2 regions of the Denitrificimonas halotolerans genome follow, and region 1 is predicted to be linked to the other one. Evidence: predicted binding sites of a transcription regulator. Region 1 holds the regulator's gene; the other holds the start of a gene.
What was found. Region 1 encodes LexA, which represses DNA repair genes until DNA is damaged. Its sites were predicted from a motif close to CTGTNTNNNNANACAG; they were not measured.
Positions count from the first base shown of each region.

Region 2: a site for LexA is predicted at 8,342-8,357, ahead of recN (DNA repair protein RecN). Genes of this name have one in related genera too.

Region 1 covers NZ_JAXIVU010000027.1:2,185-18,763, forward strand. Annotated here, with positions in the region: gene uvrB (excinuclease ABC subunit UvrB) at 1-1,696, shown strand, start outside; gene gltX (glutamate--tRNA ligase) at 1,823-3,295, shown strand; gene sulA (SOS-induced cell division inhibitor SulA) at 3,361-3,855, opposite strand; gene lexA (transcriptional repressor LexA) at 3,867-4,487, opposite strand; gene TOI97_RS12445 (quinone-dependent dihydroorotate dehydrogenase) at 4,728-5,747, shown strand; gene rlmKL (bifunctional 23S rRNA (guanine(2069)-N(7))-methyltransferase RlmK/23S rRNA (guanine(2445)-N(2))-methyltransferase RlmL) at 6,356-8,590, shown strand; gene rluB (23S rRNA pseudouridine(2605) synthase RluB) at 8,686-9,696, shown strand; gene TOI97_RS12460 (YciK family oxidoreductase) at 9,855-10,592, opposite strand; gene TOI97_RS12465 (HAD family hydrolase) at 10,663-11,322, opposite strand; gene ubiG (bifunctional 2-polyprenyl-6-hydroxyphenol methylase/3-demethylubiquinol 3-O-methyltransferase UbiG) at 11,322-12,020, opposite strand; partial or broken gene TOI97_RS13375 (amidohydrolase family protein) at 12,205-12,553, opposite strand; gene gyrA (DNA gyrase subunit A) at 13,449-16,133, shown strand; gene serC (3-phosphoserine/phosphohydroxythreonine transaminase) at 16,141-16,579, shown strand, end outside.
Region 2 covers NZ_JAXIVU010000009.1:9,153-25,731, reverse strand. Annotated here, with positions in the region: gene carB (carbamoyl-phosphate synthase large subunit) at 1-1,435, opposite strand, end outside; gene leuE (leucine efflux protein LeuE) at 1,451-2,104, opposite strand; gene carA (glutamine-hydrolyzing carbamoyl-phosphate synthase small subunit) at 2,119-3,255, opposite strand; gene dapB (4-hydroxy-tetrahydrodipicolinate reductase) at 3,430-4,233, opposite strand; gene dnaJ (molecular chaperone DnaJ) at 4,299-5,417, opposite strand; gene dnaK (molecular chaperone DnaK) at 5,522-7,438, opposite strand; gene grpE (nucleotide exchange factor GrpE) at 7,557-8,126, opposite strand; gene recN (DNA repair protein RecN) at 8,378-10,069, shown strand; gene TOI97_RS07785 (YhdP family protein) at 10,081-13,887, opposite strand; gene rng (ribonuclease G) at 13,913-15,370, opposite strand; gene mreD (rod shape-determining protein MreD) at 15,587-16,054, opposite strand; gene mreC (rod shape-determining protein MreC) at 16,056-16,579, opposite strand, start outside.

The DNA of each region.
Region 1 (16,579 bases):
TATTGAGAAAGATGCCTCCATCAATGACCATATTGAGCAAATGCGCTTATCCGCGACCAAAGCACTGCTTGAGCGTCCAGATGTCATCATTGTGGCGACAGTTTCCAGTATCTATGGTTTAGGTAGCCCTGATAGTTATTTGAAAATGGTGGTGCATTTAGACCGTGGTGACCGTATTGATCAACGCACTTTATTGGCGCGTTTAGCAGATTTACAATATACCCGCAATGAAGTGGATTTTTCTCGCGCTACTTTTCGAGTGCGCGGAGATGTAATTGATGTATATCCAGCTGAATCGGACTTTGAAGCTATTCGTGTTGAGTTGTTTGATGATGAAGTTGAAAGTATCAGTGCTTTCGATCCTTTAACGGGACAGGTCATTGGTAAGTTGCCGCGTTTTACTTTCTATCCTAAATCGCACTATGTCACGCCACGGGAAACCCTGCTCGAAGCGGTCGAGAACATTAAAGTTGAGTTGGCTGAACGTTTAAATTATTTACGAGATAATGATCAACTTGTGGAGGCTCAACGTTTAGAGCAACGCACACGTTTTGATATCGAGATGATCCTCGAGCTAGGCTATTGCAATGGCATTGAAAACTATTCTCGTTATTTGTCAGGTGGTAAGCCTGGTGCACCGCCACCGACATTATATGATTACCTGCCTGATAATGCTTTAATGATTATCGATGAGTCCCACGTATCTGTACCTCAAATTGGGGCCATGTATAAAGGTGACCGTTCACGTAAAGAAAATCTGGTTAATTATGGTTTCCGCTTGCCATCGGCATTGGATAACCGTCCGATGCGTTTTGATGAGTGGGAGGCAGTCAGCCCGCAAACCATTTTTGTTTCTGCAACACCAGGCCCTTATGAAGCCGAGCACTCTGGGCAGGTGGTGGAACAGGTTGTACGTCCAACTGGGTTAATTGATCCGGAAATTGAAGTGCGTCCTGCTTTGACGCAGGTAGATGACTTGCTCTCACAGATCAGTGAACGTATTGCTTTAGATGAGCGAGTTTTAGTCACGACACTGACGAAGCGTATGTCCGAAGACTTAACAGAATACCTAACGGATCATAATGTGCGCGCCCGTTATTTGCATTCAGATATTGATACCGTAGAGCGCGTCGAGATTATTCGGGATTTGCGTATGGGTGTTTTTGATGTCTTGGTTGGAATCAACTTATTACGAGAAGGTTTAGATATGCCCGAGGTATCCTTGGTGGCTATTTTAGATGCCGATAAAGAAGGTTTTTTGCGTTCTGAGCGTTCATTGATCCAGACCATAGGCCGTGCTGCACGCAATCTCAATGGTAAAGCTATTTTATATGCTGATCGTATTACTGGGTCCATGGAGCGGGCGATTGAAGAGACCAACCGTCGCCGTGAAAAGCAGATTGCTTTTAACACTAAGCATAAGATCACACCAGTTGGTGTGAAGAAAAGTGTTAAAGATATTATGGAAGGTGCTGTGGTGCCGGGATCGCGCAGTAATAAACGCAAAGCTCAGGTGAAGGCTGCTGAGCGGGCAGCTGAATATGATCAGCAGCTGCGATCGCCAAAAGAGGTTAGCCAACGCATAAAGCAGTTGGAAGAAGAGATGTACCAATTAGCTCGCGATCTTGAATTTGAAGCTGCAGCGCAATTGCGCGATGAGATTCAGCGGTTACGTTTGCGCTTACTTGATATTTAACGACTAGAATTGATCTACAGTATTTAAATACAGTGCATCTGTTATAAGCACAGCTGGAGTGATTCGACCAGAATTTGTTAAGATACTTGATTGATTTTTCCAATTCATTAGCTTTGAGTGAACTAAATGACCACTGTACGTACTCGTATTGCACCTTCGCCCACTGGTGATCCACATGTTGGCACCGCTTATATTGCATTATTTAACATGTGTTTTGCGCGTCAGCACGGTGGTCAATTTATTCTGCGTATTGAGGATACTGACCAAGTGCGTTCAAGCCGAGAGTCAGAGCAGCAAATTTATGACTCCTTACGTTGGCTAGGTATTGAGTGGGACGAAGGACCAGATGTGGGTGGTCCTCACGGTCCTTACCGTCAGAGTGAGCGGGCAGATATTTATAAAAAACACGCGGATTTATTGGTGAAAAATGGCCATGCTTTCCCTTGTTTCTGTAGCGCTGAGCGCCTTAATGAAGTTCGAGCCGAACAAATGGCCAATAAGCAGACGCCAGCTTACGATGGTTACTGTTCACACTTAGATCCAGCAGAAGCACAAAAACGTGTTGATGCAGGTGAGTCTCATGTGATTCGCATGCGTGTGCCAACCGAGGGCGTATGTGTTGTTGAAGACATGCTGCGTGGCAAGGTTGAAATTGGTTGGGACCGTATGGATATGCAGGTTCTGATGAAGGCTGATGGTCTGCCAACTTACTTTTTAGCAAACGTGGTTGATGACCATTTAATGGGAATCACCCATGTGCTGCGCGGTGAAGAGTGGCTGCCTTCTGCGCCAAAACTGATTGCATTATATGAGTATTTTGGATGGGAACAACCAACCTTGTGTTATATGCCATTGTTGCGTAATCCGGATAAAAGCAAACTATCTAAGCGTAAGAATCCTACTTCCGTTACGTTTTATGAACGTATGGGGTATCTGCCTGAGGCGATGCTCAACTATCTCGGCCGTATGGGCTGGTCTATGCCTGATGAGCGTGAGAAATTCACTCTTGAAGAAATGATCGAACACTTTGATATTAATCGTGTTTCTTTAGGCGGTCCAATCTTTGACGTAGAAAAACTATCGTGGCTTAACGGTCAGTGGCTGCGTGAACTTAGCGTAGAAGCCTTTGCGGAGGCTGCGCGCAACTGGGCCTTCAATAACGATTACTTGATGAAGATTGCACCGCACGTACAAGGTCGTGTGGAAACTTTTAGTGAAATTGCGCCCTTAGCTGGTTTCTTTTTTTCGGGTAGCGTGCCTTTAGATCCAGAGCTTTTTAAACACAAAAAGTTGGATGAAAAACAAGTGCGTCAGGCGATGCAGATTGTATTATGGAAACTTGAAGGTTTGCGGCAATGGAATAAAGATGGCATTACCGCTTGTATTAATGAAACGGCTGAACTTTTAGAATTGAAACTGCGCGATATTATGCCGTTAATGTTTGCCTCCATAACTGGGCAAGCAAGCTCGGTTTCTGTCTTAGATGCTATGGCTATTTTGGGTCCTGACTTAACTCGATTTCGTTTGCGTCAAGCACTTGAGATGCTTGGCGGCGCCTCAAAGAAAGAAGTGAAAGCTTGGGAAAAGCTCTTAAAGTAATACCCAAATGAAAAAAGCCGCGCTGCCCAATAAGGGTAAGCGCGGCAAACGATCTGATTAGGATGTCAGATCGATGAGGGTTGACGGATGTTTAAGAGCTGTGTTGAGCCCATGCGAGCTGCAGTCGTTAAGAGGTTTCGTGCTGCATAGGGTAGGGGGTTGAACCAGCTAACCACTGTATGGCTGCAGCCTAAGCGTAATGCATCCTGTGCCAATTCTAGACTGCTTTGCAGGCCGCTCGGATGTAAAACTAAAATACGCTCACGGTTTAAGCCCGTATCGCGTAACCATTGGGCTGTAATCTGATTAGGTGGTGAGATTAAGGTCAGCCAACGATCATGCTCACCCTCGCTGAGATCACGCAAGATGGGGGCAATAAGTTGTAAGCATTGCTGTGCTTGTCCTGCTAGAGTAATTTCGCTAAATAGATCGTCATATAAATCGCTTGTACTCCCTGTTTTAAACTGGGACTTATGAGTAGAAGTAGCGAATACTGGCGTCATTGCAACATTCATAAGTGGCTCAAATAATGAATGTTCTAGGGGTATTTGGCGAGTCATAAATCCTCTACTTAGCGGCGTATTACGCCGACACTCAAGCCTTCAATGATGAGCTCTTGGGTTTTCAGGTCCAAGATAATTGGCTCAAAGTCTGAGTTTTCAGGTAACAACCAAACCGTATCGCCCTCACGCTTGTAACGTTTTACGGTGACATCATCATCAATACGGGCAACAATAATTTGCCCATTGTGTGCTTCTTTGGTGGCGTGTACAGCTAAAAGGTCACCATCAAGAATACCAATATCTTTCATGCTCATGCCCCGTACTTGTAATAGATAGTCAGCACGTGGTTTAAAAATGTCTGGATTTACAGGGCAGGTGCCGTCAATGTGTTGCTGAGCGAGTATAGGTTCACCGGCAGCAACACGGCCAATTACGGGCAGCTCATTTTCATTGAAAATGATATCGCTGGCGTCCACAGGATCAATGATTTTGAGTCCGCGGGATGCTCCTGGAATCATTTCAATCGCGCCTTTGCGTGCCAAAGCTTTAAGATGGTCTTCGGCAGCATTTGGTGATCTAAACCCCAACTCTTTAGCAATTTCTGCACGGGTTGGAGGGTAACCATTATCTTCGATCCAAGTTTTAAGAAAGCTTAAAATCTCAGATTGACGTTTTGTTAATTTAGGCATAATCAGACTCTGTTATTTTATACAGTGCCTGTTATTGTATACAGTCATTTTTTATATGCAACGTTTCTTGCGGGCTGTTTTGAGCTTTTTCGTGCAAGGCTGGGCAGGAGAAAGACACCAGTTTATGTCGTTTTATAAGATACATGCGATATGTAGTCGATAGCAGGTGAATAGGCCTGCGTAGTTGAGGTTTACCCGCTATAATCATGGCATCTATCTTAATTGTTTTGATACTGACCTATGTATAGTTTATTGCGTCGTTTACTTTTCAAACTCTCACCAGAAACAGCACATGAGTTAACCATTGATTCACTAGGTGCGGCAGGACGGCTTGGGCTTCCTAAGCGAGTGATTAAGCAGCCAACCTCGTTGCCAGTCACCGTGATGGGAATTGAATTTCCAAACCCTGTTGGTTTAGCTGCCGGTCTTGATAAAAATGGCGATGCTATTTTAGGGTTGTCAGGCTTAGGGTTTGGCTTTATTGAAATAGGGACAGTCACTCCGCGACCACAGCTAGGTAATCCAAAACCACGCTTATTTCGCTTGCCTGCGGCGGAGGGGGTTATTAACCGGATGGGGTTTAATAACCTTGGAGTTGATCACCTTGTAGAGCGTGTAGAGAACGCTAATTTTTCTGGGGTGTTAGGGATTAATATTGGGAAAAATGCTGATACTCCAGTGGAAAATGCAGCTGATGATTACTTGCTGTGTATGGATAAAGTATATCGACATGCCAGTTACATTACAGTCAATATCAGTTCACCAAACACACCAGGGTTGCGCACGTTGCAGTTTGGTGATTCTTTAAGAAATTTACTTAGCACTTTACGTCAGCGTCAAGAGGAGTTGACTGCGTTGCACGGCAAGTATGTGCCTTTGGCAATTAAAATTGCTCCGGATATGAGTGATGAAGAAATTGTTGAAGTTGCTAATATTTTAATTGAGACACGTATGGATGCTGTGATTGCAACCAATACGACTCTATCCCGTAACGGCGTTGAAGGGATGCTGCATGCTGATGAGTCTGGCGGTTTATCTGGTGCTCCAGTTCGTGAACAAAGTACCCACGTGGTGCGAGTATTAGCTGAGATTTTGCAAGGTCGCTTACCCATAATAGCAGTTGGTGGTATTACAGACGGCCGTCATGCAGCAGAAAAAATTGCAGCAGGAGCCAGTCTAGTGCAAGTGTACTCAGGGTTTATTTATAACGGCCCAAAGCTTATTCGTGAGTCGGTGGACGCAATAGCAGGTTTGAATTGATTAACTTATATCCCCCCCTTGAAGTCGTGGGGTGCTATTAGGGTATTGTGCGCAGTTTGCAGCATTGAACCCGCTCAGCTGCGCCGAAAACCTCCCCATCAGCTAATTAACCAAACTTAGCGAGTGATTAAGGATTTAAACGGGCAAAGATCATGAGGTTTTCTGGTGATATCATGCTGATGATCATGTAAAAAACATGCTCTAATGGATCACGCTTGAGTCTTTTCATTAATGTAGAAGCTTTAGCTATTGACTAGAATTGTTACCGCCGACTTTATTATGAGGTCGTATATTATAGCGTTGTAAAACCCATATGCTCCCAAACATTCTATGCTGGCTGAAAAGGGCAAACATATAAGAGTTTTAGCTGATGTTGCGCTATCATTGAACGAATGTTTTGGCGTATGTATACAGGATAAGTGAATACAAAAAGCATAAAGATCAGTTTTTTACTCTTAACTTTAATGCCTTACTGGCTTTGATCTCGGCCACATATGCTTCATAAAACGTACTCATTTGCTATGAAATGATGAAGAATTATAGACCAGCCTGCAACTAATGAGGCTGCTCAATCTATAGATTTAAATTAAGCACCTACTGGAATATTTATGCCCGCGAATAAAGAAGTTGAATTATATTTAACCTGCCCTAAAAGCCTAGAAGGTTTGTTGCTAGATGAAGCGCAGACACTTGGTCTAATGGATGCTCGCGAGCAACTAGCAGGTGTTTCAGGGCATGGCACTTTGCAAACCGCTTACCGACTCTGTCTATGGTCACGACTGGCTAACCGTATATTGCTGGTATTAAAACGTTTTAATGTAAAAAACGTAGAAGACTTGTATCACGGTATTAATGATTTGGACTGGTCTGATCATTTATCAGCTAATGGCACTTTGTCCGTTGAGTTTACTGGTCGCGGCTCCGGTGTTGATAACACACACTTTGGTGCATTAAAAGTTAAAGATGCCATTGTTGATGCTTTGCGTGATGAGCACGGTAATCGCCCGTCGGTGGATAAAGTTAATCCGGATGTGCGTATTCACTTACACCTTAACCGCGGGGAAGCAACACTTTCACTTGACTTATCTGGTACCAGTTTGCATCAGCGAGGGTATCGCTTACAGCAAGGCGCTGCACCTTTGAAAGAAAATTTAGCAGCCGCTATTTTACTACGTGCGGGCTGGCCAAAACTGGCTAAGCAGGGTGCGGCATTGGTTGACCCTATGTGCGGTGTCGGTACTTTTCTTGTTGAAGGCGCAATGATGGCTGCTGATATAGCACCAAATCTACGCCGTGAGCGCTGGGGGTTTACACGTTGGTTAGGCCACATACCCGCCATTTGGCAGCCGATTTATGAAGAGGCCCAGCAGCGTGCAGCAAAAGGCTTAGCTCAGCCACCATTATGGATTCGTGGTTATGAAGCTGACCCACGACTGATTCAACCCGCACGTAATAATATTGAGCGAGCGGGCTTAGCCGGTTGGGTTAATATTTATCAAGGCGAGTTAGCAACCTTTGAACCTAAACCTGATCAGGGGCAAACAGGCTTGATCGTGACCAACCCACCATATGGTGAGCGCTTGGGTGATGAGGCAAGTTTATTGTATCTTTATCAGTACTTAGGTGAGCGCTTGCGTAGTACCTGCCTAGGTTGGGATGCAGCTGTATTTACTGGGTCGCCTGAACTGGGTAAACGTATGGGATTACGCAGTCATAAACAGTATTCATTATTTAACGGTGCTTTACCGTGTCGCTTGCTGTTATTCCAAGTAACTCCTGAACGGTTTGTTTTAGATTACAGATCAAAAAAACAAGAGAATGCTCACCCTATTCATGACACAGCTCCACGCTTAACGGGCGAGCAAGAGCAACCTATGGTAGCTGTTGAGCCTGCTCGTTTAAGTGAAGGCGGACAAATGTTTGCTAACCGTTTAAAAAAGAATCTTAAACAGCTATCCCGTTGGGTGCGTAAAGAAAAGATTGAATGCTACCGCTTATATGATGCAGATATGCCGGAGTACGCACTGGCGATTGATATCTATGCTAACTGGGTGCACGTACAAGAATATGCTGCACCGCGCAGTATCGATGCAGAGAAAGCTCAAGGCCGTTTTTTAGATGCGCTGGCTGCAATTCCAAAGGTGCTGAGTATACCGCCTGAGCGGATTGTGATTAAACGTCGCGAACGACAGGTTGGTACTCGTCAATATGAACGCCAAGCAGAGCGAGGACAGTTTATAACGGTTACTGAGGGTGGAGCTAAACTATTGGTGAATCTGACTGACTATTTAGATACTGGCTTATTCTTAGATCACCGTCCTATACGCATGCGCATTCAGCAAGAGGCGATAGGTAAGCGTTTTTTAAATTTATTTTGTTATACCGCAGTAGCAACTGTGCATGCTGCAAAGGGCGGGGCGCGCAGTACGACAAGTGTTGATTTATCAAAGACTTATTTAGACTGGGCTAAGCGTAATTTAGCACTAAATGGGTTCTCTGATAAACATAATCTCGTGCATGCTGACGTCATGGTTTGGTTAGAAAATGATCGGGAAACTTATGACTTGATCTTTGTTGATCCTCCTACGTTTTCTAACTCTAAACGCATGGATGATGTATTTGATGTACAGCGTGACCATGTTGTCTTGCTCGATCGCGCGATGGCCCGTTTAGCGCCTGGCGGCAGCCTGTATTTCTCTAATAATTTCCGTCGTTTTGTGATGGATGAAAGCATTGAGCAACGTTATCAAGTGACTAATATTACAGGGCAAACTTTTGATCCAGATTTTTCCCGAAATAAAAAGATACACCAAGCATGGCATATTACTCAGCGTACTGACTGATTTAGATCGTATATTGCTGAAGTGAAGCGTATGATAAGTAACTTTGCAAGTTTATAATATGATAATTAAAAGCAACCCACCGGGAGGTGCTTAGAATGAATGATAAAACCAAGCAAACTGCTGTTGTACCAGCAGGTGAAAAATTACAAAAAGTCTTAGCCCGTATGGGCGTTGGCTCGCGCCGTGAAATGGAACGTTGGATCGAAGAAGGTCGCATCCAAGTCAATTCCCGTGTTGCTAAATTAGGCGCGCGAGTGGATGCTTTAGACGCTATTACTGTCGACGGTCGTCCACTTCAAAACGATGCTGCTGATTTTATGCAGCGTCGTGTGCTGATTTATAATAAGCCAGAAGGTGAGCTGTGCACTCGTAATGATCCAGAAGGTCGTCCGACCGTTTTCGATCGTATTCCTAAGCCACATGCGGGCCGATGGATCAATATTGGGCGCTTAGATATCAATACCACTGGATTATTGATGTTTACTACAGATGGTGAGTTGGCAAACCGCTTGATGCATCCGTCCTATCAAATGGACCGTGAATACGCTGTGCGTGTACGTGGAGAAGTGACTGATGAGATGCTCGAAAACTTGAGAAATGGTGTGATGTTGGAAGATGGCCCAGCAAAATTTACCGATATTCAAGCGGCACCTGAAGGTGATGGTTATAATCGTTGGTTCCATTGTGTGGTAATGGAAGGGCGTAACCGAGAAGTACGTCGCTTGTGGGAATCTCAAGGCGTTGTGGTCAGTCGTTTGAAGCGTGTGCGTTTTGGACCCGTTTTCTTAACATCTGAGTTGCGTATGGGTCGTTGGCGTGAGATGAGTCAGTCTGAAGTTGATATTCTCAGTAAGGAAGTGGGTTTAGAGCCCATTGCTTTACCTGAAATGAGTTTAAAAGCTAAAGAGAAGATGGAACGCCAACAGCGCAAAACGGCTAAGCCGGTTAATAGTGGTCGAGGTAATCGTCGCGGTTCTGAAAAAACGGTTTACACTACCAGTCGTGAACAGCCAACAGAGTTTGCTAAAGACTCTAAAAGACCACGCAGCTCTAGTTCTACGGAGCGTAAGAAAACACCTGTGCGTCGTTTACGCCCTACCAAGTAAGTTATAATATCCTGATCTGCAGCCAGGGGCTTCTCTCATATGAGTTGGCTGCAGAATCTATGTAAAAGCTATCAGATCAAATTAATGCTTTTGAAGTGGGGACGGATCGAGCGGGAATGCCGCATCGTACTGGCACAGTGATGCGGCTTGTTGGAGGGTTACTGAGCATCCATAGCTTGACCAGTAACGCCTTTACTGTCTGGGCCCATGAGGTACAAGTACAGCGGCATAATATCTGCTGGGGTTGGGCGAGTAAGCGGATCTTCGCCAGGGTATGCGTGGGCACGCATATCAGTACGAGTTCCACCAGGATTGATGCTGTTCGCACGGATACTGGTGCCTTCCATTTCATCAGCCATTACCTGCATCAATCCCTCAGTTGCAAACTTAGATACCGCGTAAGATCCCCAATAGGCTCGACCTTTACGTCCTACACTGCTGGAGGTAAAGATCACCGATGCATCTTTAGATAAGCGCAGCAGTGGTAGCATGGCGCTGGTGATCATGAAAGTGGCATTCACATTGATCTGCATGACTTTGACAAACTGCTCGCTGGCGAGCTGATCTAGCAAGGTGCGAGGGCCTAAAATAGAAGCATTGTTGAGTAAGCCGTCTAAATAACCGAACTCTTCTTCAATCATTGCACCTAGTTCTTCATAGGCTTGCATACTGGCCACTTCCATATCCAATGGGATAATTACTGGTTCAGGGTGACCGGCCGCAACGATTTCATCGTAGACCGTATTAAGGTGCTTTTCGGTTTTGCCTAATAGCAAAACGGTTGCACCGTGAGCAGCATAGGTGCGTGCTGCTTCTGCACCAATACCGCGACCAGCGCCTGTCACGAGGATTGTGCGGCCTTTTAATAAATCAGCAGGAGCAGTGTAATTAAACATTATTAATCTCTTTAAAAACAATGAGTTAAGTTAGTCTTCTTATGTAAAATCTAGCCTGTTAAGAGTAGCCCTAGATTTCCAGTAGAAAGCGCAGTTCGCTGATATTATTGATCACAGCATCGGCCCCCCAGTTATCAGGGTTGTCACCGGCTTGGTTGTAGCCATAACGAACTGCAATTGTGCGCATACCTGCAGCACGGCCGGCCTCTATATCACGTTGATCATCGCCCACATAAATAATTTGGCGCGGGTGAAATGCTAACTGCTTACTAGCAGCCAATAGCATATCGGGTGCGGGCTTGCTTTTTTCGACATGATCAGGGCACAGCAATACTGCGCAGCGTGCTGATAAACCTAAAGCTTTCATCAATGGTGCAGCAAAGCGTAGCGGTTTATTGGTAGCTACGCCCCAACGAATACCCACTTGGTCTAGAAAATTTAACTGTTCTAAAACTCCAGTAAAAGGCTTGGTGAACTCAGCAAAACGTATCTCGTAATGAGCTAAAAATTCATCACGTAAAGGCTCAAGCTGTGGGTTCTCCATGTTGAGATTGAAGGCATAGGCAACCATAGCTAGAGCGCCTCGAGAAACCTGTTGTCGAAATCTCTCCTCATGCACTAAGGGTGGCAACTGACGCTCTGCACGCATTGTTTGAACAATAGCGTAGAAGTCTTTGGCGGTGTCCAATAACGTTCCATCCAGGTCAAATAAAACCGCTTTAATGGACATTAGGTATCCCTAGTGGTATGCATCATATAATTGACATCCACATCAGACTCTAATTTGTAGCGTTTAGTTATCGGGTTATAGGTGAGACCAATCATATCTTGGACCTGTAAACCCGCAGCTCTGCTCCATGCACCCAGTTCAGATGGGCGAATAAACTTCTTAAAATCATGGGTACCGCGTGGCAGTAGACGCATGACATATTCAGCCCCAACAATGGCAAACAAGTAGGCTTTGGGGTTTCGGTTGATTGTAGAGAAAAACACCTGGCCACCGGGCTTAACAAGGTTGTAGCAAGCGCGAATAATGGAAGCTGGGTTAGGTACATGCTCAAGCATTTCTAAACAGGTTACCACATCAAAGTGCCCCGGCATTTCTTCGGCCAGTTCTTCAGCGGTGACTTGTCGATAACTCACATCTACGCCTGTTTCAAGCTGATGTAGGCGGGCGACGGCCAGTGGTGCCTCCCCCATATCAATCCCTATGACTTTAGCGCCACGCTGAGCCATGGCTTCGCTTAAAATACCTCCGCCGCAGCCAACGTCTAAAACGTTTTTACCTGCTAAAGGTGTGCGTTCATTAATCCAGTTAACCCGTAGCGGGTTAATATCATGCAGAGGTTTGAACTCGCTTTCACGATCCCACCAGCGATGAGCTAAGGCTTCAAATTTCGCAATTTCAGCATTGTCTACATTGGTCATAATCTGTCCTATACGATACATGCCGCGACATAATTCGGACATAATGCCAGTTTTTTATCGATTTTGCTTTTAATGTTATTTTTGGGGTAATGATAAATCCTATAAAAAACTTCAACAATTTCTTATAAGTATTTGTTTTTAATAAGATTTTATCCTTACAATATCGACTATCACCAATAATGGCTTATTCACTTATACGTAACAGGCGGCGATCTTTTAACAGTTGTTTGCCACCCAGCCCATACATGTTCTACACAGTGGCGACTGCGGCATAGATTAGTTGAGAAACAGGGTCGTATAACGTCTGCACGGATGGATCATTAAAATCAAAAGCCGTGATACCGGCTAACTTTCCTACTTCTAATGATCCTATTTGATCTTCTAATAAGCCTATGAGCGGGCGCCATACGTAATGCTCGGTGAGCAGCCATAGGGCTGACGGATTTTACTATAGCTTTAACTAACAGAGCTGTAGTTCGTATCTCGCTGAGTAAAACAAGGTTATTATTTGCTGCGCCGTCAGTCCCTATAGCAAAAATACTGCGCCAGCTGGCTCAATGGGTAAGAGCCTTTCGGGAGTAGTAACAAGTCTAATGGCGAGTGCAGCATGCAGAATCCTGTTGGGTGAGTGGAGTAAGTGTTTTCTGAGAGAGCGCTTCATAACAAGTATCAATTATGCAGATAGATCTGCAGGTTCGGTCATAACTGATTATTTATCAAGGATATGCGATCGATACGAAAACAGATGCTAGCTACAGGAAAGCAAAGACGTTGGAGTGATGGAGCACTGTACTTACTGGATCTAAACTTTTTACCATAGGAGAATATTTGGCATTGTTGTGAGCAGCTTTCAGGTAACGCTCAGTTGTTACTCAAGTGCTGGTAAGCTGTGCAGCTAAAGAGGCTGCTGCTTTTATTGTAGTACTGTCGACTTACTTAGAGCAGCCACGTCGGCATGTAGAAATCATTGGATTGATTTTCAGCAGTTAGAATAATTAAGGTTGGGAACTGTCAAATACGGTTTATTTATTATGTGCGCTGCAAGCTTAGCGGGCTGCATTTGTGTTAATGATGTTTCAATAAAACTGTAGCTTTGCTGCTTGTCATTGAGGAGTTAAATCAACGGTGGCCTACAATTCATTATTTGATATAACACCAGTCGGCTCATTGGTTTGATTATAGGGTGCGATTTCATTAAACCGTTTTTTCGTATCAAAATCTGTACGCTCATGCAAAAGCGCAGTATGGAGTCTTAACTGAATATGCAGGGGCTGTTAAGAGGTTAAGCCTTCGAGAACAGCCCTAAAATCAATTATACGGGCTATAGCGGCAAAAAGGCCTAGTCTAAGATTGAGCGCCTTTGCGCTGCATGTGTTACTATACATGGCTTGAATTGGGCATGATGAATTAATAAGGAACCGAGCTTCCATGGGTGAATTGGCCAAAGAAATCCTTCCGATAAGTATCGAAGATGAAATGCGACAGTCGTACCTCGATTACGCTATGAGCGTAATCGTTGGGCGAGCGTTGCCAGATGCGCGTGACGGTTTAAAACCTGTTCACCGGCGTGTGCTGTTCGCGATGCGTGAATTGGGTAATGACTGGAATAAACCCTATAAAAAATCGGCGCGTGTCGTCGGTGACGTTATCGGTAAATATCACCCGCATGGTGATACGGCGGTATACGATACTATTGTACGTATGGCCCAGCCGTTCTCCTTGCGCTACCTACTGGTTGATGGCCAAGGTAACTTTGGTTCCGTAGACGGCGATAATGCTGCAGCCATGCGTTATACCGAGGTGCGCATGACCAAGTTGGCCCATGAATTACTGGCTGACTTAGATAAGGAAACAGTGGATTGGGTGCCGAACTATGATGGCACTGAAATGATCCCTGAGGTTCTACCAACGAAAATCCCTAACCTGCTAGTGAATGGATCCTCCGGTATTGCAGTTGGTATGGCAACCAATATCCCACCGCATAACTTAGGTGAAGTTATTGATGGTTGTTTAGCTCTAATTAACAATCCGAACATCACTGTAGATGAGCTGATGCAGTTTATACCCGGTCCTGACTTCCCGACAGCAGGTATTATCAATGGTCGGGCGGGTATTATCGAGGCTTATCGAACTGGGCGTGGTCGCATTTATATGCGCGCCCGCACTGAAATTGAAGACATTGATAAGGTCGGTGGACGTCAGCAAATCATTATCAATGAGCTTCCATATCAACTGAACAAAGCGCGTCTCATTGAGAAAATTGCAGAGCTAGTAAAAGAGAAAAAAATCGAAGGCATCAGTGAACTACGCGACGAGTCAGATAAGGACGGTATGCGAGTCGTCATTGAATTGCGCAGGGGTGAAGTAGCTGAGGTCGTCCTTAACAACCTCTTTGCACAAACTCAGATGCAAAGTGTCTTTGGTATCAACGTTGTTGCCTTGGTTGATGGTCAACCACGTTTGCTAAACCTCAAAGACATGCTAGAGGTTTTTGTGCGCCACCGTCGTGAGGTAGTGACACGTCGCACCGTATTTGAACTACGTAAAGCTCGTGAGCGTGGGCATATCCTTGAAGGTCAAGCTGTTGCACTATCCAACATTGACCCAGTTATTGCATTGATTAAAGACTCTCCAACCCCTGCAGAAGCCAAAGAACGCTTAATAGCGACCGCTTGGGAATCCAGTGCGGTTGCCGCGATGGTTGAGCGCTCAGGTGCAGAGTCTAGTCGTCCAGAGGATCTCGATGAACAGTACGGCATGCGTGAAGGGTTCTATCACTTATCACCAGAGCAGGCTCAAGCAATTTTAGATTTGCGCTTGCACCGCTTAACCGGCCTTGAGCATGAAAAACTGATTGCTGAGTACCAAGAGATTCTTGAGCAAATCAGCGAGCTTCTGCATATCTTGGCAAGCTCTGAGCGTTTGCTAGAAGTAATCCGCGAAGAGTTGGAAAAGATCAAAGCTGATTATGGTGATGAGCGCCGTACTGAAATTACCGCTTCACATGTTGACTTAACCATTGCAGACCTGATCACTGAAGAAGAGCGTGTAGTGACTATTTCCCGCTCAGGTTATGCCAAAAGTCAACCATTAGATGCTTACCATGCACAGCGTCGAGGAGGACGTGGCAAAGCAGCGACTGGCGTTAAAGATGAAGATATTGTTGAGCATTTATTGGTTGCCAACAGTCATACCACACTGTTGTTGTTTTCCAGTAAAGGCAAGGTGTACTGGAAGCGTACTTTCGAGATCCCTGAGGCGTCACGCACGTCTCGCGGACGACCGATCGTAAACTTATTACCACTCGATGAAGGTGAAAGTATCACTGCCATGCTTCCAGTGAATGAGTACACAGAAGGCTATTATATCTTTATGGCAACCGCAAATGGTACCGTGAAGAAAACACCACTGGAGCAGTTTAGTCGCCCAAGAACCTCGGGGTTAATTGCTTTGGCATTAGAAGATGAAGATACTCTTATTTCTGCTGCAATCACTGACGGTGAGCGAGATGTTATGTTGTTTTCTAATGGCGGTAAGGTGACTCGTTTTTCTGAAACAGATGTTCGCCCTATGGGACGTACTGCACGTGGTGTTCGTGGTATGCGTTTACCTGCAGGACAGAAACTCATTTCCATGTTAATCCCTGAAGAGCATACGCAAATTTTGACTGCTTCAGAGCGTGGATATGGCAAACGGACCGAAATTGCTGAATTCCCGAATTACCGACGAGGTGGGCAAGGTGTCATTGCAATGGTTACCAATGAGCGTAATGGTAATTTAGTTGGCGCTATCCAAGTTCTCGACGGTGAGGAAATTATGCTGATTTCTGACCAAGGTACTTTAGTACGTACACGTGTTGATGAAGTCTCATCATTATCACGCAATACCCAAGGCGTAATGTTAATACGTTTGGCCGCTGATGAAACCTTAGTTGGTTTGGAGCGTGTACAAGAGCCCGAAGACGAAGAGTTGGTGGGTGATGAAACTGATGCTGCGGCTGTAGATGCTGATGCTGCGGCTGTAGATACTGATGCAGTTACAGAGCCCGAGCAGAATATCATTAGCGAAAATAAGCAAGTGCTGAGCGATGAGCCAAGCAACCCGGAAGAGTGAGAGAGCAGTGAGTAGAGTTTATAATTTTTGCGCAGGTCCTGCTGCGCTTCCAGAGGCCGTATTGCAACAGGCACAAAACGAGCTACTAGATTGGCAAGGAAAGGGCTTGTCAGTAATGGAAATGAGTCACCGTAGTGATGAGTTTACTGGTATTGCTGCTGAAGCCGAGCAAAATTTACGCGACCTGTTAAGCATTCCAAATAACTATAAAGTGTTGTTTATGCAAGGAGGGGCAAGTCAACAGTTCGCTCAGATTCCATTAAATTTTTTAACTGACGGTGCTTGTGCTGATTATATTGATACAGGCATTTGGTCACGCAAAAGTATTGAAGAAGCTAGCCGTTTTGGCAACATCAATATTGCTGCCAGCGCTAAAAAATATGACTACTTTGCTATTCCGGGTCAGAATGAGTGGGAACTCAGTAAAGATGCTGCTTACGTGCATT
Region 2 (16,579 bases), on a different contig from region 1:
TTGTTTTTAAACGCTCAGCCTCAAGCATTAAATCTTCTAACTGCACTAAAAACCAGTGGTCGATTTTAGTAAGGTCATAAATCTCATCACGGGTCATCCCAAAACGAAACGCATCAGCCAAATACCAAATACGATCAGCCCCAGGCACTGTTAGCTCACGGCGTAAAATACTCGCAGCCTCTGGATCATTTAAATCCAGAATAGGATCTAAACCATCGACACCCACTTCCAAGCCGCGCAAGGCTTTTTGTAACGACTCTTGGAATGTGCGGCCAATGGCCATCACCTCACCAACAGATTTCATCTGAGTGGTTAAACGCGCATCGGCTTTAGGGAACTTTTCAAAAGCAAAGCGTGGAATTTTAGTTACGACATAATCAATCGACGGCTCAAAAGATGCTGGGGTACGACCGCCAGTAATATCATTTTTCAGCTCATCCAAGGTGTAACCTATCGCTAACTTGGCAGCAATCTTTGCAATCGGGAATCCCGTAGCTTTCGAGGCTAAGGCTGATGAACGTGAAACCCGCGGGTTCATCTCAATCACCACCATACGTCCATCTTTAGGATTGATACCAAACTGAACGTTTGAACCACCACTTTCAACGCCAATTTCACGCATGACGGCCAAAGATGCATCGCGCATAATTTGGTATTCTTTATCCGTTAAAGTCTGTGCCGGCGCAACAGTAATGGAGTCCCCAGTATGCACACCCATAGGGTCGAAGTTTTCAATGGAACAGACAATAATGCAATTGTCATTTTTGTCACGCACCACTTCCATCTCATACTCTTTCCAGCCGATCAAAGACTCATCAATCAAGAGTTCTTTAGTAGGCGATAGATCTAAACCGCGAGTACAAATCTCTTCAAATTCCTCACGGTTGTAAGCAATACCGCCGCCTGTACCACCCATAGTAAAACTTGGGCGAATAATGCAAGGAAAGCCCACTTCGCTTTGTACTTTGTAAGCCTCTTCCATACTGTGCGCAATACCGGAGCGCGGGCACTCAAGACCAATAGCACGCATGGCCTGATCAAAGCGTGAGCGGTCTTCTGCCTTATCAATGGTATCAGCGTTGGCACCGACCATTTCTACACCGTACTTCTCTAAAACACCTTCACGCTCTAGGTCCAGAGCACAGTTCAGTGCAGTCTGGCCACCCATGGTGGGTAACAATAAGTCTGGGCGTTCTTTGGCGATGATTTTCTCAACGGTCTGCCATTTGATCGGCTCAATATAAGTGGCATCTGCCATCGCTGGGTCGGTCATAATGGTGGCAGGATTAGAGTTCACCAAAATAACGCGGTAACCCTCTTCACGTAATGCTTTACAAGCCTGCGCGCCTGAATAATCAAACTCACAAGCTTGACCAATAACGATTGGGCCAGCGCCGATGATGAGGATGCTTTTGATATCTGTACGTTTTGGCATGGGATTCTCGTAATATTAGGACAGGGTTGCAGTGGCCAGCTTCACGCCAAAGCCGACAAACATGGCGCCCACTCCACTCAATGCGCCGGCAGCCAAATTTTTTCGTTGGCCGAACCAGCGCGCTAAGCGAGCGCCGCTAAAAATTAATAGACTTAGATAAATTCCGCTAATGATTTGCAGAATCAATCCCAGTACTAAAAAGGATATACCAGGGTAGGCGTAGCCTGGATCCACAAACTGGATAAAAAATGAGACAAAAAACAAAATCGCCTTGGGATTAGAGAGACTTAACAAAAGCGCCTTACGTAGAGGTTGCACGATAGGCTTTTGCTGCTCCAACTCTTCAACCATTTGCGTTTTTTTCCGCATTGAGCACCAAGCTGCTCGTAACATATTCAGACCTAACCAACATAAATAGGCTGCACCTAAATACTTAAGCCCAACAAATAACACAGGCTCAGTACGTAACAAGGATGCAATGCCCAATGCTGATAAAGTCATTAATATGGTGTCACCTAAAAACACCCCACAAGCCGCTTGGTACCCTGCAGCAATACCGCGTTGAGCAGCTGTTGCCAGAACAAATAGTGAGTTAGGTCCTGGCAATAACACCACAAAGATTGTTCCTATGATATAGGTCCATATGTCTGTGATCCCAAAGCTTGGCAGCATCATCAATAGCCTTAACGACGTGCTTCGATACTGCTTACAAAGCGATCAAACAAGCTACTGACATCATTCGGCCCTGGACTGGCTTCAGGGTGACCTTGGAAACCAAATGCCACTTTATCAGTGCGCTCAATGCCCTGCAGAGTTTGATCAAACAAAGACTCATGCGTGGCCACTAAATGTGCCGGCAAGCTGTCTTTATCAACCGCAAAACCATGGTTTTGACTCGTAATCATCACTAATTTGGTTTTCAAATCTTGCACAGGGTGGTTAGCACCATGATGGCCACTGCTCATCTTCATGGTACGTGCACCTGAAGCCAAAGCGAGCAACTGATGACCCAAGCAAATACCAAAGACAGGAATATCTGTCTCCAAAATTTCTTGAATAGCCTTAATTGCATAGTCACACGGCTCAGGATCACCAGGACCATTGGACAAAAACACACCATCAGGTTTTAACAGTAACACTTCACTCGCCGGTGTATCTGCCGGCACAACCGTAAGCCGGCAACCGCGCGCAACCAACATCCGTAAAATATTACGCTTCACCCCAAAATCATAAACCACGACGTGATGCGGTAACTGCTCAGCAGGAACCTCTGCATGCGAGTCAGTGGCTAACTGCCAAGGTGCTGAACGCCACTCATATACCTTATTGGTGGTCACTTCCTGTGCGAGATCTAACCCCTGCAGCCCGCCAAAGCTACGAGCCAACTCAAGAGCACGTTCCTCAGTTGCCTCTTCACCTGTTAAGATACAGCCACTCTGCGCACCAGTGTCACGCAGGATACGGGTTAAACGGCGGGTATCAATACCTGCAATAGCAACAATCCTATTGTCCTTTAAATACTCACCTAAAGGTTGTTTATCGCGCCAGTTACTTGACAGCAAAGGTAGGTCACGAATAATAAGTCCCGCAGCCCAAACCTGATTCGATTCAGCATCTACTGGCGTAGTACCTGTGTTACCAATATGCGGATATGTTAGAGCAACTAACTGACGCGCATAAGATGGGTCTGTCAGAATTTCCTGATAGCCGGTCATGGCAGTATTAAAAACCACCTCACCAACGGTCTCACCGTCAATTCCAATGGATTCGCCGCGAAATATGCTGCCGTCAGCAAGGGCGAGTATGGCTGGCTTAGTCAAGAAGACCTCCCGTTATTTAGCCTGATTTGCACCCATGACTTACAAAAAAGCGGAATGACGTAAATTCACATCATTCCGCTTTTCAGTTTATTCGTCATATTGGGGCACTTTTAGTGGATACACTAAAAAGTAATTGTACGGCCTTTTTGATTTAACAGGAAGTACTCAAATAAATTATTTTAGCTCGAGCACATCCTGCATATCATATAACCCTGCAGGCTTATCTTTCAGCCACTGTACAGAACGCACCGCACCCTTAGCAAAGGTCATACGACTGGAAGCTTTATGAGTAATCTCAACACGTTCACCTTCTGCGGCAAAGAGCACCGTATGATCACCCACTACATCACCCGCACGCACTGTCGCAAAACCAATCGTTTCACGCTCACGAGCACCTGTTTGTCCTTCACGACCATACACAGCAACTTCCGCCAGATTACGATCTAGGGCCGCTGCCACAACTTCCCCCATACGCAATGCAGTACCGGATGGTGCATCAACTTTATGACGGTGATGCGCCTCAATAATTTCAATATCTGCATCATCACCCAATACCCGTGCTGCAGTATCAAGCAACTTTAAGCATAAGTTAACACCCACACTAAAGTTTGCTGCAAACACTATCGGGATATTTTTACTCGCATCATCAAGCTGCTGACGCTCATCCTCGGTAAAGCCTGTGGTACCAATAACCATTGCTTTGCCGGCCTGGCGGCACACTTCAAGGTTATGCAAAGTGACCGTTGGATGGGTAAAATCAATCAGCACATCAAAATCATCCAACACGCTGGATAAATCACCTACAAGCTTGACACCAATACGTCCAACACCTGCCAACTCACCCACATCAGCACCCAACAAAGTGCTTTCTGGACGATCAATTGCAGCGGACAATTGCAAGCTAGGCACCATGCGTACCGCTTCAATCAAAGTTTTACCCATGCGCCCTGCGGCACCTACCACTGCAACTCGAAGCATTGTTATTTTCCTAGCTCATTAAAATACAAATGGGTGCACTGAAATCCAAGTGCACCCTTAAACCATTACAGATCACCGAAAAAACGCTTTACACCTTCAAACCAGCTGCTTTTCTTAGGCGAATGTGAATCATCACCTTGCAATGTTTCACGGAACTCCTCAAGCAACTCACGTTGACGTTTATTCAATTTAACCGGCGTTTCGACAGCAACACGGCACATTAAATCACCAACACCACCACCACGCACAGGTGTGACTCCTTTGCCTCTCAAGCGAAACAGCTTGTTGGTTTGCGTCCCTTCAGGAATTTTCAACTTAACGCGCCCGTTCAAGGTTGGCACTTCTAACTCGCCACCTAATGCTGCATCGGCAAAACTGATCGGCACCTCACAGTATAAATCACGGCCATCACGCTGGAAAATCGCATGCGGACGCACATTCACAACAACATATAAATCACCGCTTGGGCCACCTAAAGCACCAGCTTCACCTTCACCACTTAAACGTATGCGGTCACCGCTATCAACACCTGCCGGCACTTTAACCGACAAGGTTTTTTCCTCTTCAACGCGACCTTCACCGTGACAATCGCCACAAGGATCAGTCACCATCTTGCCTGAACCATGACAGCGTGGGCAAGCTTGCTGCACAGCAAAGAAGCCTTGCTGCATGCGAACCTGCCCCATACCGTTACAGGTTGTGCAAGTTGTTGGGCTAGTACCTTTTTTAGCACCACTGCCATCACAGGTTTTACAATCAACCAAGCTCGGAATTCGAATGGTTACCGTGGTGCCCCGTACGGCCTCTTCTAAGTCCAGCTCCATGTTGTAACGCAAATCGCTACCACGCTGTGGACCACCGCGGCTACTACCGCCACCACCAAAGAAGTCACTGAAAACATCTCCGAATACATCAGAGAAGTTACCACCACCAAAGCCTCCGCCACCGCCCATCTGCGGATCTACACCAGCATGGCCGTAACGGTCATAAGCTGCTCGCTTATCAGCGTCAGATAAGACCTCATACGCTTCGTTGGCTTCTTTAAATTTTTCTTCTGCATTTTTATCATCCGGATTACGGTCCGGGTGAAATTTCATTGCCAGACGACGATAAGCCTTTTTTAGCTCCGCCTCGCTAGCACCGCGCTCCACGCCGAGCACTTCGTAATAGTCACGCTTTGACATAAGTCTTTTAACTCCGGATTCTCATCTGCCAGAGACACCAACGCGGGAGCAAGTCCCGCGCGGTGAATCACGACTGCATCACTGCAGGGCTTAGGTTAATAGGATTACTTCTTATCCGTATCCTTAACCTCTTCAAACTCAGCATCGACAACATCTTCAGCATTGTCAGCCTGTTCTGCACTTGCACCTTCAGCTTGCTGTGCTTGCTCTGCATACATCTTCTCTGCAAGCGGCGCGGTGACCTTTGATAAAGCCTCCACTTTTGCATCAATGGCTTCTTTATCATCGCCTTTAACAGCTTCCTCCAGCTCAGCCAAAGCAGCTTCAATTGCGGTCTTATCTTCTTCGGTCGCTTTATCACCAGCCTCAGTGATCATCTTACGAGTTGCGTGAACCAACTGGTCACCTTGGTTACGTGCAGTTGCTAGCTCTTCAAACTTGCGGTCTTCCTCAGCATTAGCCTCAGCATCACGCACCATTTGCTCAACTTCTTCATCGCTTAAACCTGAGTTGGCTTTAATAACGATAGACTGCTCTTTACCTGTAGCCTTATCCTTTGCTGATACGTTAAGGATACCGTTGGCATCAATATCAAAAGTTACTTCAATCTGCGGCACACCACGTGGCGCAGGTGGGATATCAGCCAAGTCAAAACGACCCAGCGACTTGTTTGCCGACGCTTGTTTACGCTCACCCTGCAGAACGTGAATAGTAACTGCATTCTGGTTGTCATCTGCTGTTGAGAACACTTGTGATTTCTTAGTTGGAATCGTCGTATTCTTCTCAATCAGAGCAGTCATAACACCACCCATCGTTTCAATACCCAAGGTCAGCGGGCTAACGTCTAACAAAAGAACGTCTTTTACATCACCGGACAATACTGCACCTTGAATTGCCGCGCCCATAGCGACCGCTTCATCAGGGTTCACATCACGACGAGCATCTTTCTTAAAGAAGTCTGCCACAGTTTTCTGAACCAACGGCATACGTGTCTGACCACCCACCAGGATCACATCATTGATTTCATCAACCGCAATGCCAGCATCTTTCAATGCAACACGGCATGGCTCAAGCGTGCGCTCAACCAAGTCACTCACTAGGCCTTCTAATTTGGCACGAGTCACAACAATATTGAGGTGCTTAGGGCCGGTTGCGTCAGCAGTGATATACGGCAAGTTAATGTCGGTTTGCTGCGCTGAAGACAACTCAATCTTAGCTTTTTCTGCAGCCTCTTTCAGGCGCTGCATAGCCAGCGGATCACCTTTCAGATCAAAGCCACTGTCTTTTTGGAACTGCTCTACCAAGTCATTGATTAAGCGGTTATCAAAGTCCTCACCACCGAGGAAAGTATCACCGTTAGTCGCCAACACTTCGAACTGATGCTCACCATCCACTTCAGCAATTTCAATCACTGAAACGTCAAACGTACCACCACCTAAGTCATAAACGATAACTGTATGATCGCCTTGTGCTTTATCCATACCATAAGCCAAAGCAGCTGCAGTTGGTTCGTTAATGATACGTTTCACATCTAAACCAGCAATACGGCCGGCATCTTTAGTGGCTTGACGCTGACTGTCGTTAAAATACGCAGGTACAGTTACTACCGCCTCGGTCACTGGCTCACCTAGGTAGTCTTCTGCGGTTTTTTTCATTTTCTTCAGCACTTCCGCAGAGATTTGCGGTGGTGCCATTTTTTCACCTTTAACTTCTACCCAAGCATCGCCATTGTCGGCTTTAACAATGCTGTAAGGCACCATCTTGATATCTTTTTGCACAACGTCTTCGTCAAAACGACGACCAATTAAACGCTTCACCGCATACAAGGTGTTGTGCGGGTTAGTTACAGCCTGACGCTTAGCAGCTTGCCCCACTAAAGTCTCACCATCATTGGTGTACGCAATAATAGACGGTGTCGTACGACCACCTTCTGCGTTCTCTAAAATCTTAGCAACGCCATTCTCCATTACAGAAACGCAGGAGTTGGTGGTACCTAAGTCAATACCAATAATCTTACCCATGTTAAATCTCCTAAAACTTTGATTCATTCACAGCGCAACGCTGGACTGAGAAACTTATTACTTACTTGTCTTAATAGATGGGGCCGCTTATGAATATTTCAAGCCCTACAGTCTATTTTTACTCTGCAGCAGCTGGTGCCTTACTAACCACCACCATCGCTGGGCGCAACAAGCGGCCATTAATGCTGTATCCACACTGGAATACTTTTAAAACACTATTGGGCTCAAGTTCGGCACTTTCTTCCATTGCCATAGCTTGATGTTCTTCGGGGTTAAAGGGCTCACCCTGCGGATCAATACGCACAACTTGGAAGCGCTTAAGCGTATCCAAAAACAATTTATAAGTGAGTTCCATTCCCTCGCGCATCGGACGAATGTTTTCATCATCAGGACTCGACACCTCAATACCGCGCTCAAGACTGTCAAGCACGGCCAATAAGTCCATAGCAAACTTTTCTAAAGCAAACTTGTGTGCTTTCTGAATATCTTGTTCTGCACGACGACGAATATTTTGCATTTCAGCTGCAGCACGCAGCGCATCCTCTTGCGCTTTAGCCAGCTGATCTTCCAACTGAGCAATACGCTCTTCGTCGCTCTGCACTGCATCTACTTGCGCTTCAGTTTCGGCATTTTGCTGATCAGCTTCTACATCGGACGTTTGCTCGTCCAAGTTTTTTTCGTCGGTCATGACACCCTCCTCAAAAAATAGTACAGGTCCGTCACCTGCGTATGCCTGCTATATGAGGGTGCCAACCATAATTTCAAGCATTTAAAGTAAAAATAATACTTTTATTCACAACCGCGCTCTTACATGTGATCTCCGACGTCAATTTATGCCGACCCACTTACCACATTAAACCAAGTTATTTTTCAGCCCACCTCTTGAAACCAACACCCAATTAACTGTATAAATGAACAGCCTAATTGGGAGATGCCTCTATGCTAGTCCATATTTCAGTAAAAAATTATGCCATCGTTGATCACTTAGACCTTGAGCTGCATGAGGGTATGAGTGTCATTACTGGAGAAACCGGTGCAGGCAAGTCAATTATGCTAGATGCACTCAGCCTAACTTTAGGTGCGCGTACGGACAGCAGTGTGATTCGTCCAGGTGCAGACAAAGCTGACATTCTCAGCAGTTTTGATGTGACGCATATCCCAGAAGCACAACAATGGCTTAAAGAACGTGACCTAGACAACGATGCTCAATGTATTTTACGCCGCGTGATCACTCGTGAAGGTCGCTCACGCGGCTATATAAATGGCACACCTTGTCCACTGGCTGATTTAAAAGCGTTGGGTGAGATTTTAATCGATATCCATAGTCAGCATGAACATCAATCCTTACTAAAAACCGATACCCACCGCCGCTTACTAGATGAGTTTGCCGGCGCTACAGAACTGACTCGCGCCGTACAAAGCCTGGCTCAACGTTGGCGTGCTACACAGCAAAAAATCGAACAACTGAGCGCCAGCGAAGAAGAACAACGCGCACGACGCCAGCTCCTCACGTATCAACTCGAAGAACTCGAAATGCTATCCTTAGGGGAAAATGAGCTAGCACATATCGAGCAAGAACATAAAAGCCTAAGCAATTCTGAAAGCATATTGGATAGCTGCCGTCAAATCATTGATGCTTGCAGTGAAAATGATAATGCTAATGTGCTCAGCACCCTAGCGTCTCTACTGCAACGCGCACAAAGTTTATCAGGCGCCCCGCAGGCCTTCACACAAGCTACAGACTTATTATCCAGCGCACACATTCAAATCGAAGAAGCCATTAGTGAATTCAATCACTTTGCCGCAACCTTTGAAGCAGACCCGCAACGTCAGCTATGGATTGAAGAGCGCCTCGATGCCATTTACACCCTAGCGCGCAAGCACCGCGTACAACCAGAGCAGCTCCACGCATTACAAAATCAGCTAGCAAATGAACTGGCCGCACTGGATGCAGAAGATGCCAATCTCGAACACTTACAGCACGCTGCTGACTTGCTGCTAAAGGAATACTCAGAAAAAGCACAAGCCCTCAGCAAGCGTCGCGCCAGTTCTGCAAAAAAGCTGACTCAAGCTGTAATGCAGCAATTACAAATGCTCGGCATGCCAGATGGACAATTTAGTATTGCCTTACTCCCATCCAAAAATGACTCCCCCGCCTTACAAGGTTTAGAAAACGTTGAGTTTCTAGTCAGCGCCAACCCAGGCCAGCCGCTACGCGGCTTAGCCAAAGTTGCCTCAGGAGGTGAGCTTTCACGCATCAGTTTAGCTATTCAAGTCATTACCGCACAAACCTCCCGCGTCCCCACCTTAGTTTTTGATGAAGTGGATGTGGGTATTGGAGGGCCTACTGCGGAAATCGTAGGCCAATTGCTACGACAGCTAGGAGAAAATGGCCAAGTTTTAACCGTCACTCACCTGCCGCAGGTTGCAGCACAAGGCCATCAACATTTATTTGTACACAAAGAGCGTCAAAAAAAGTCCACTCATACTGCGGTTAAAACGCTAACTTTTGAGCAACGAGTAGAAGAAGTAGCTCGCATGCTTGGCGGCATTGACTTAACCGATGAATCCTTACAGCATGCTCGTAAAATTTTAGACAGTGCCCAAGCACTGCCGGCAAAGCGTGCTTAATGAGGCGCGCTTTATTTTTTCTTCTCACTTAAAGAAATATGCGGCTTGTGCAAATCTCCATTGATGTGATAAGTCACACTGGCAAACCTTGATATTCGATCACCAATTAGGCGGTCCACCAAAAATAATGCCCCACCCACAGCAGGTGCTCCCACAGCAATCGCAGCCAAGGGTAAATTATTCGTCAAAGGTAAGGCCACCAATAAACTGGCATTAATTTGCTCATTCCCAGCATTCACTCGGCCTTTTAATTCAAGGTTACTGGATGGACCCTCAACAGCAATAAGATCACGGGTTTGATAGATGCCTTGATGAGCCACCACCCTGCCTTTAATTCGATCATATGCCAATCCTTTGCCAATCAAATCAGAAAAATCCAAACGCAAACGACGTCCAATGGCATCAAAATTAAACACACCAAACACTCTTAGGGCCTGCGCACTACCATCCAGCGTAGTCAGTTGGCCTTGACGAAAATCCACATTCAAGTCTCCGCTCAGCTGCGCTAAAGAAAAAGCTGCAGGGGAACCACTCCAACGCATGTCTGCATCGACCGTAAAATGCTTACTGGTGATATTGGGCGCAAACCCCCAAGCAACCAACACCTCGCCGATATCATCACCACCGAGTTGTCCTTTATACCAACTGCGTGTCTGTTGTCCGACTCGCTCCCAACCTAACTGCCCCGTCAACTTGAGCCCTTTAAGGGAAAGATTTAACCGATCAAAAATCACTCCATGCGCTTGTCGACGCGTACTTAACGACCAAGCTCCTAGCAAATCACCATCTCGATACAGCTGATCGACTTTAATATCTAAAGCAGGAATATTTAACATATCAAAGCCTGCCAACGGGTCTTTCTCTTTATCTGATGCAAGTGACTGTGCTGGCAAGTGTAAACGGGCAAGGCGCACCTGCAGCGGCTTACCCTCCCCCAATCTGGTCAACCGTCCACGTAACTGACGGCTATCGAGCAACAATGTCCAACCTTTAGCCTGTGTAGCCAGCTCAACATTTAAATGATCAACCGAGATACCGAAACCATTAAATTGCTCAAAAGTCAATTTAGCCTGGGTTAACAACCGCTCGTCTGCTTGATTATGCGTCCCGCTATAGCGCTGCAGAACTTGCTGCCATTCTTCCAGTTTAAACTCAAGCAACCGCCCTGTAATTTGAAGCCCCCTTTGACTAGGCAAACGAGCTAATCCACCCCCAATATGTAATTGTGCACGACCTTTAAAAAACTCACCGGCAGGAGCAGCCAAGCTTAAACTGAGCTGATCAGCATAATCCAACCAATAGCGGCGTTCTGCCCCCACTAAGGTCATGCGCCAATCGAGGTAACTGGACTGCTGTGCTGTCTTGCCCAAAGGCGCCGGCAGGTCAACAGCTACACCTTGCATATTAGAATCCAATCGTAACTGAGTATCTTCGCCATCAAGCATCACCCGCAAACGATAAGGTAAGTTACCCGTTACCGGTAATCTCTGTTTGATCTGCCCCCACTCTGTTAGGCGTGCAATAGGCATTACTCCCCGCACATCAAGGTGAGTGCGCTGTAGCGGAGCAGTACCTTCAGCTGTAATTGCTCCGGAAAACTTTTGCCCTAAAAACCGGCCTTCAATCTTTTTGGCCGTTAAACCACGCTGGCTATCAAAACTAAAAACACCATTTAAATCGTGCAAGTGCACATTGATTTCCGGCATATTCAACTCTGCACCACGCGCATTCAAATCCAGCTTCACCTGCACTGGTTGCCGTGCTGTTAATGGCACTCGCAAATCTAAAGTTGCCGGCAAACTGCCTTGCCCCTGCCAATGAGAAAACGCCGTGGCTGTTTGCGCAATCGGTGTTTTTTGTAAGAAATATAAGCCATCAGCAACATTACTTTGTAGCTCAGCACGCAATTGCAAAACAGGAGCAGCTCCAGTTTCGCTAGCTGCCACTTCCGCATACGCATAAGTGATGGGCGTATTTAAAATGACACCTCGATCAAGATGGATGCGCACACTATCGTCTTCTACCACCACCTCAACATCCGCGTCATTCAGCACAGGCCAACCTGGCTGATAATCAAGCTGAGCATTTTTAACCGCAAAATATAAACTCATACTGCGTGAGTTCGCCGGTGCATCTCTATTTAAGGCACCTTGATACTGATAGTAACCTTGCTCAATCATTCCAGCCTGAATTGCACCGCCCAACCATTGCTCTAAAGCTGGATTAAAGCCAGGAGCTAAAGAAGGTAAATATTTACGGGTAAAGCGGGCATCGCCATCACGTAAACCGACACGTAAATCCATATAATCTTCGGCTGCCGGGTCTTTTAGTAAACGAATTAGAAAATCACCTGCAATGTCACCTTCGTCGCCCTTTACTTGCAAATAAGGGCTTTGCAAAGTAAACCCCTGCTCATCAAACATCCATAGTAACTGCGCATGCACCTGCTGATACTGCCAAGGCTCTGCAAATAGATGAGATAAATGCAAACCAAACCCACTAGAGCTCGATAAGCGCAGTTCACCCTGGGTTAAATCACCAGAAATCAAACCGTTGATACCAAAAGCTGCAGGAACAGCTTCCCATGCGGAAAATTCAATATTCTGCAGCCCGCTACTGAATGACAAACGCTCAGCAAGTTTTGCTTCTGGCCGCCATTGCAATTGTAAATTATTGAGCAGTCCACGAGGCTGCATGCTTTGCATAACCTCAACTGCTTTATCTGGCAATTGCACAACCCTGTCCAAGACATACTGGACATCAGATAGCTCCAGCTGCTTAATAGCTAACTGCCAGCGCGGGGCCACTACATTGTCGTAGGCTGCCCACAGCTGCCAATCTCGCACCTTCAGCTCATTAATTTGCAATAGAAGTCGCTCAAACCAAGCACTCTGTATACCCTGATCATTTTGATAAAAAGCCAACCCATCCTTGGACTGAATATAAAGTGGCTCAGCATCAGCAAACTGCCCTTGCAACTCAAGTTGAATAAGACGCAAAACAGCACGTTGCATTTGCCCTTGCTGGGCATGCAGCCAAAGCTCAGCGCCAGCCTTGACTGTCTCTAGATTCCAATCAGGCATATACTTTTTGGGAATCCACTGCGCTAAGTTACTACTGGGCGTTTTCACGTAAACACTGAGATCACTGCTCCGCCAGTCATCATCCACGAACTGACCTTGCGCACTCAGCTCCAGCGCTTCACCATCAGGCAAAATCCCACGCAAATCTAAGCGCTGCTGCAATCCTATGCGGCTCAAAGTAAAGCCTGCATACGTTAAAGTAAAAGACTCCTGCTCATGGCCCTGAATAATTACCCGACTATTCAACACACTAAGCTGAGCGACCTGCCCCAGCTTGTACAACCAATCGTTCAACTGAAAAACAGTTCGCTCGGTATCATCTAACTGCAAGCCCTGTAATGACCATTGTCCATCCTGATCCTCCTGAAAACGCACTTGCAACCCATCTAAGATCAAGGCTTTTAATCGCAACTCACGAGCTAATAAACTCGCAATCACATCAGGTTGCAGGTCAAGCGAATCAATCAGTAATGCATGCTCCCCTTCACCCAGCCTTACATCGCGCGCCTTTAATAAGGGAGAAAAACCACGCCATCCCCCTTCAAAGCGCTCTACCTGGATACTTTGCCGCAAGTGTTGCTGCAAACCCTGCTGAATTTCATCACGGTACTCCGCCATTAAGGGAGTCAACTGACGCCCCGCACTGACATACAAAGCAGCAAAAATCAATAAGGCTGCGAGCAGCCATAAACTCCCGCGCAATAAAGCATTCAACAGACGCAGAGCAAAACCCATTCAGGCTCCTTAAGCTTTAAATAAATTAAAGCAAAACCACATCATACTGTTCTTGTGAATACATGCTCTCAACCTGGAAACGAATGGGGTGGCCAATAAAAGACTCCAAATCAGCCACATTCCCGGACTCTTCATCGAGTAAACGGTCAACCACACTCTGGTTGGCCAACACCATATACCCATCCGCTTGGAAAGTGCGTGCCTCGCGAATAATTTCACGGAAGATCTCATAGCAAATGGTCTCTGCAGTGCGCATATGTCCTCGCCCTTGACACGTTACGCAAGGCTCACACAGAACCTGTGCTAGACTTTCCCGTGTACGCTTACGGGTCATTTGCACCAGACCTAACTCAGTAATACCGATAATATTGGTTTTCGCATAATCACGCTCAAGCTGACGCTCTAACGTACGTAGCACTTGGCGACGATGCTCTTCATCTTCCATATCAATAAAGTCAATGATGATGATGCCGCCTACATTGCGTAGGCGTAATTGCCGTGCGATGGTCAATGCTGCTTCTAGATTAGTTTTAAAAACCGTTTCTTCAAGATTACGATGCCCAACAAAAGCCCCTGTATTCACATCGATGGTGGTCATAGCTTCAGTCGGATCAATTACTAAATGACCGCCTGATTTAAGCGGAACCTTGCGCTCTAGAGCCTTTTGAATTTCATCCTCTATACTGTATAGATCGAAAATCGGACGCTCGCCGGGATAATGCTCAACGCGATCAGAAATTTCTGGCATCAGTTCACCTACAAACTGCTGTGCTTTTTGTAACATTTCCCGCGAATCAATGCGCACTTTCTCAGTGTGCTCAGCAGCCAGGTCCCTCAGAGTACGCAATGGCAAAGATAATTCTTCGTAGATCACCGTTGGTGCAGCACAAACTTTCATTTGTTCACGGACCTGCGCCCATAAACGATGCAAATAACGAATATCTACCATAATGGCATCTGGATCAGCGCCTTCAGTAGCGGTCCGAATAATAAAACCACCCTTATCTTCTAACCCCTCCTTCGCTAAGCATTCGGTAACAGCTTGTTTTAAACGCTCACGCTCGGCTTCTTCTTCAATTTTCAGTGATACACCAATATGACTACTGCTTGGCATATAAACCAAGTAACGTGAAGGGATCGATAAATTAGTCGTTAGGCGTGCCCCTTTACTACCAATAGGGTCTTTAGTGACTTGCACCACAATGGCTTGCCCCTCATGCACCAAGCCACTAATTCCCTCACCAGTCATGCCTTCTCGTGCAGCAATATCCGCGGCATGAATAAAAGCAGCTCGAGACAAGCCTATATCAACAAAGGCTGCCTGCATTCCTGGCAGAACCCGTACCACTTTACCTTTGTAAATATTACCAACAATACCTCGACGTTGAGTGCGCTCAACGTGGACCTCTTGCAACACACCGTTTTCCACAACTGCAACACGGGATTCCATTGGTGTAATGTTAATTAAAATTTCTTCACTCATGGTGCTCTCAATCTAGGGACATGGGTGTGCACGAGCTCTATACGCAATGCATTAAGGTCTTGGCTGTGCAAAACACCAAACACTTCAATTAATAACACATTACGACTCAGGAGATTACAATGTTATCGCTAACATCGCACTATATCGCCAAGTGCGCCACACCCTGCTCCGCAGGCTCATAGTTCCGATACAGTTCACGATCACATAAGGCAGGACTCATTTGAAGCCGCGCAATCGTTTTAGGTTGATCAGTAACAAGTACAACCAAGGCCAGATTAAGCTACTGACTAAAACCGGCACCGCATAGTAACTCAGTTCAGGACGCATCCCTGATAAAGTACTAAGCCACAAGAGTAAAAGCTGTGATAAACCAAAAATCACTAGCAAAGCAAAAGACTGCTGCCACAAAGGAAACAACTTAAGACGCTGTTGCAAAGTTAATACAAGAAACACCACTACGACGAGCGCTAAACCGTGTTGACCAAAAAGTGTGCCGTATAGCACATCTTGAGCAATACCAAAAAACCACGCGGTCAGCAGGCCCACTCGATGCGGGAAGTTCATTGCCCAAAAACTGAGCACTAAAGCCAGCCACATGGGCCGCCCGATTTCTAAATGCTCTGCCATAGGTACCACTGACAACAATAAGGCAGCGATGAGTGTTGCCCAAATAGTAAGTGTCATTCTACCCATCCCGCTGCGCCTCTTCTGCTGTTGTCTCCGTAGCTTTACGCAGCTGCTTCGCATCATCCTCTAAGGTTTGCTGCACACTTTGATCTAAACTCTGCACGCCATGTACATGGTCACGAAATACCAACAACAAATAACGACTGCGGTTCAAGCTTGCTGCAGGCAAAATTTTGATTCGAGCAAAAGGCTGCCCCGTGTTACGTTGCACCTCACTGACCACTGCAACAGGATAGCCCACAGGAAAACGCTGCCCCATACCTGAAGTGACCAATAAATCACCTTTGCGAATATCTGCGCTATCAGTGACATAACGCAATTCCATCGATTCCAGATGACCAGTACCACTGGCAATAGCACGCAAACCATTACGGTTCACCTGCACAGGTACACTATGATTACTGTCCGTGATCAGTAGAATGCGTGAGGTATAAGGCATCACCTCAACCACCTGCCCCATTACACCACGAGCATCTAGAACCGGCTGACCTAAAGTGACACCGTCCTCACTTCCCTTATTAA